2 regions of the Lysinibacillus sp. K60 genome follow, and region 1 is predicted to be linked to the other one. Evidence: riboswitches for the same ligand, from Rfam matches in the RefSeq annotation. Region 1 holds a riboswitch; the other holds the start of a gene.
The links. A riboswitch is a leader RNA that binds a small molecule or an ion and turns the genes downstream of it on or off. The one in region 1 is predicted to bind cobalamin.
Positions count from the first base shown of each region.

Region 1 (2,209 bases):
CGAGGTCTAAATAATCGATTATTGTCATGCTGTTCAATTACATGGGCACATAAGCCAATTGTGCGTGAGCCAAAGAAGATTGGCGTATAGATTTCAATCGGCAAACCAAGCATGAAGTACACGGGTGCTGCATAATAATCTAAATTTGGATACAACCCTTTCTCCTGTACCATCACTTTTTCACCAGCTTCACACATGCGATATAAACGGTCATTCCCTTGCTCCAAACATAATTTGTGCAAGGCTTCTTTCATAATTTGCGCTCTTGGATCCATCTTTTTCATATAGACACGGTGGCCAAAGCCCATAATCTTTTCTTTATTTTGTAGCTTGTTTTTCAACAATGCTTCAAAGCCTTCTACTGTTTTGGCTTCAAGAAGCATGTACATGACTGCTTCATTAGCTCCTCCATGTAAATTCCCTTTCAATGATGCGACAGCCCCCGTTAAAGCACCATACAAATCAGATTGTGTAGATGCAATGACACGAGCTGCAAATGTTGAATTTGGCATCTCATGCTCACTATATAAAACGAGTGACTGATCAAAAATTTCTTCTTCTGACGCAGTTGGCTTTCTACCCGTAATCATGTAATAAAAATTGGCACTATAGGAAAGTTGACTATCCGGCTCGACAACATCTTGTCCATTTAATACACGATAGCTATTTGCTACGATATTAGGCATACCGCCTAAAAGTCTATATGCTCGCTCTAAATTTCTTTCAGTTGAACGATCATTGATGTGCTGATCAAAGCCTGCTAAAACGGAAATCCCTGTTCTAAGCCCATCCATTGCATGTGTTCCATTAGGCAATAGCTTGAAAATTTGAAATATCTCTTGTGGTACCTGATAATGAGCTTTCAATTTGTCCTGTAAATCAGCCTGTTGCTCCGTAGTTGGTATTTCTCCATGCAGCAATAAGTAAACAATATCTAAATACGAATATCGCTGTGATAATTCAATCAAGTCATAGCCTCGAATAACTATTTGACTTCCTACAGTGTCTAAAAAAGATAGCTTTGTTTCAGTGGCAATGATTCCATCAAGACCTGGTGAATAATTTAACTCCATTAATGACAGCCCCTTTGTTTAATTATTCTTGTAAGCGTTACCATTCAAACACGACAGAACAACAAAAAAACAACTTCTATCCCTTTTTAGAAGTTGTTAATCTACAAAAGCATGACAGACCAAATAACAGTGAATTTACCTAAATTCACAAAAATCATGCAGTAGCTAACACCTCCCTATCCTCGTAGGTTAATTGATGCTTCTTTCGTGGTAGGTCTCCTGACTTATGATCAACGCTCCCATAACACCTTCCCATTTTGACAAGCAAAACAGTGGCTTTGTTATCGAGCTCCTAAATACAGTTGCGGGACAGTGTTGGACTCTCACCAACTTCCCTTTTAATCAAATAGAATCCACTCCTATTTGAACCACCAAAATTTAGCATATTCAATTTGTCTTTTTACCTTAACATAGAGTTTTCGAAACAATCAATATAGGTAAAATTCAGAAAAGACTGATTATAAAAAGCTATTTTTCATCTTTAATGAACTATTCTGTATTTTTTAGCAATATTTCGTACAAAAAAGATTGTACATTTATATCAATATATCCATTTTCAAGCATTACATGGAAAATAGAGGTTTTTATAGGGAGAAAGGCGAATAATATTTTATGATCTATAGGAGGGGCCAAAATGGGGTATATGTCAGAATTAAGGAAACACATCGGAAGTAGACCAATTATCAGTATTGGAGCGACAATTCTTGTGGTTAACGATGACAAACAAATTCTCTTTCAACATCGATCAGATACGTTGGATTGGGGATTACCTGGCGGTGGTTTGGAGCTAAACGAAACGTTAGAAGAAGCTGCTGCTCGTGAGCTTCATGAAGAAACAGGACTTGTAGCGAATGGATTTAACTTGGTTGGTGTTTTTTCAGGGCCAGATTTTTATTTCCAATATCCAAATGGTGATGAAGTCTATACTGTTATTCATCTTTATGTTGCAAAAAATGTCAGGGGTACATTGGAGATGAAGGATGATGAGAGCTTGAAACTTACATATTTCAGTAAGAATGAGCTGCCAGACCATCTTGAGAAGAGAACGAAAATGCTATTAAGCAATTTAGAAGATACATTGTGGGGTTTAGGTAGTTCTTTTGTAACTGACACTCTTTAAAAGAATAAAGAGCATG
Region 1 is NZ_JAASJR010000007.1:31,285-33,493, forward strand. It holds gene mmgD (citrate synthase) at 1-1,073, opposite strand, end outside; cobalamin riboswitch at 1,266-1,461, opposite strand; gene HCH28_RS15655 (NUDIX hydrolase) at 1,708-2,193, shown strand.

Region 2 (2,209 bases), 180 kb from region 1:
AGCAAGCAGCAGGCACATTCGATGACCCGATTTTATCCGAAACGGATGTTATCCTAACAGGTCGTGCGCCTGTTGCCACTTTAATGAGCTACAGTACAACCTTTGCCGCCTATACAAATGGGAAAGGTGCACTCACTCTCCAATTTGATGGCTATGATGTGTGCCATAATACAGAGGATGTGATTGCACAGATTGGCTACGATAAAAATGCAGACCCTGAGTATAGTTCCTCTAGTATCTTTTGTGCAAAGGGCAAAGGGTATACGGTTCCATGGCAAGAAGCACAGGCAGCCATGCATTGCCTGTAGGATGGGGTGATTTTGTTCGCGTGAAGGCATTACTTGCTTTCGCGGGTATTCGTCGCACTAGCGCGGGTATTTTTCCTGCTTTCGCGGATATTCATAGCGCAAGATCAAAACAAGCCCTCCAAAAAATGGAGGGCTTGGTTTTATAGTGCACCGACAGCCTTCTTTGTTGGTTTGTCTATCAAATAAGCGGGTTCAACTATCACGTAGTCATGCTTGTTTGTAAAATCAATTAGTACCTTACCTGGCTGACTTTTTAAAAGTTGTAGATGATCAATTAATTGCAGTAAAAGCTCGTGACCGTTGCCACGTGGATGCCAGTTGAAATGATAATCATTTAACGCTTGCACTGCTTCAATAAACTGGGCATATTCCTGCTGTACAAATGCGATGAGTTTGTCATGGTGAGGCGCTAAATCGTGTAAATACGTTTCGTAAAAGCGCATAACAATCGAGCATAATAAGTCATTGACACGAGCGGCACTTAAAACAGGCTTTGGCGCCAATGAGAGACGGTCAAGGTTGGGCTTTGCGCGTGTAGAATCAATGCGCGTAATTAAGTGATACGCTTCTCCATTGACCTCATAGACAATCGGATTGGTCGGCATGTACATCATAAAGCTATTCGTCTTTGTTTTCAGTTCATCTGCTATGGCTGCTTTCGCTAAAAGATGACCGTCCACATCCCCATTTTGTATCCAAATAATTTCTTTATTATATAAGATTTGCTCAAAGAAGCGATCATTGCGAATCAGCTTCGTTGCTAATAATTGATCGATTAGAGATTCGACCACCATTCTTGTTTTCGCTTTCTTGGCAACTTCTGTGCGTGGTTGCTTACAAATGTTCAGATCTTCAAAAGGCGTTTCCAACGTTGTCGTTACATGAAAATTTGTCATACGTGCATCCCCTTTGCGTACATATTTTCAAAACAAAAAGGACTCCCTACTTTAGAGGAAATCCTTCATTTTATCTTCTTTCATCACACAATGGCAAACAAACCCTAAGTATGTGTGAACGAGTTCGATTGTGAACCCTTTCATTTACTATGGGCGTTTGACGTACTGTGACGAACAGAGTATTCTGTTTTGTCAACATGCCACCTCCTATTCCTCGTAGGTTTATGGTGTGTACTCGTAACTAGGCAGGTATCCTGACTCATGGTCATCGCCACTTTTCCCCTTCCCATCATTTGACAGTGGTTGCTGAAAAGTCGCTCACATTTACAGTTGCGGGACAGTGTCGGATTCGCACCGACTTCCCTTTTAAGCAAATTGCACGCAATTTACACCTATTACTACACGCTATTCAGTTGTCATAGGAATTTAGTGTACGCCACATTCCTATTAGATTACTAAAATCAATTGTAAAGTAGTATTTTTCTAAAGTCAAATATCATAATATTTTCCAAACTACTAATCATCCTTGCTTTTCGTGCCTGATTGTTTTCTGAAAATTATGGGAGGATATAAAAACGGTGAACTCCGTATTTTTAATCTTTCAATGACTCTATAATAAAAGATAGTGCGCACTACTAATAGTGAAAGGATGAAAGATATGAAAGCAAGTCAACATTTAGTGACGAGTAATTTAGAGGAAAAAATGAAACTATTTACTCAAGCTGTTTCTGGACAAATTATAGAGGAAGCTCATTTTGTCATAGCCAACACGAACATTCCAACTGATACATTTAATTTGCTAGTAGTGAAATCGCCTATGATTCATAAGGAAAATCATCTTAAACAAAGGATTAATCATTTCATTGTTAATAAACTTCCTTTCAGCACGTGGGTGGATGCCAACTATCTAAGCGATGATTGGCTACAGCTGATAAAAGACTGCAATTTACAGGAAGCTGAACGAAATATGATGATGAAGCTTGACCATACACTTCGCACAGGTCC
Region 2 is NZ_JAASJR010000007.1:210,894-213,102, forward strand. It holds gene HCH28_RS16555 (elongation factor G) at 1-308, shown strand, start outside; gene HCH28_RS16560 (hypothetical protein) at 449-1,204, opposite strand; cobalamin riboswitch at 1,432-1,615, opposite strand; gene HCH28_RS16565 (GNAT family N-acetyltransferase) at 1,863-2,209, shown strand, end outside.
Region 2: it holds a riboswitch for cobalamin, as region 1 does, so the genes downstream of both, HCH28_RS16560 (hypothetical protein) here and mmgD (citrate synthase) in region 1, are expected to answer to the same signal.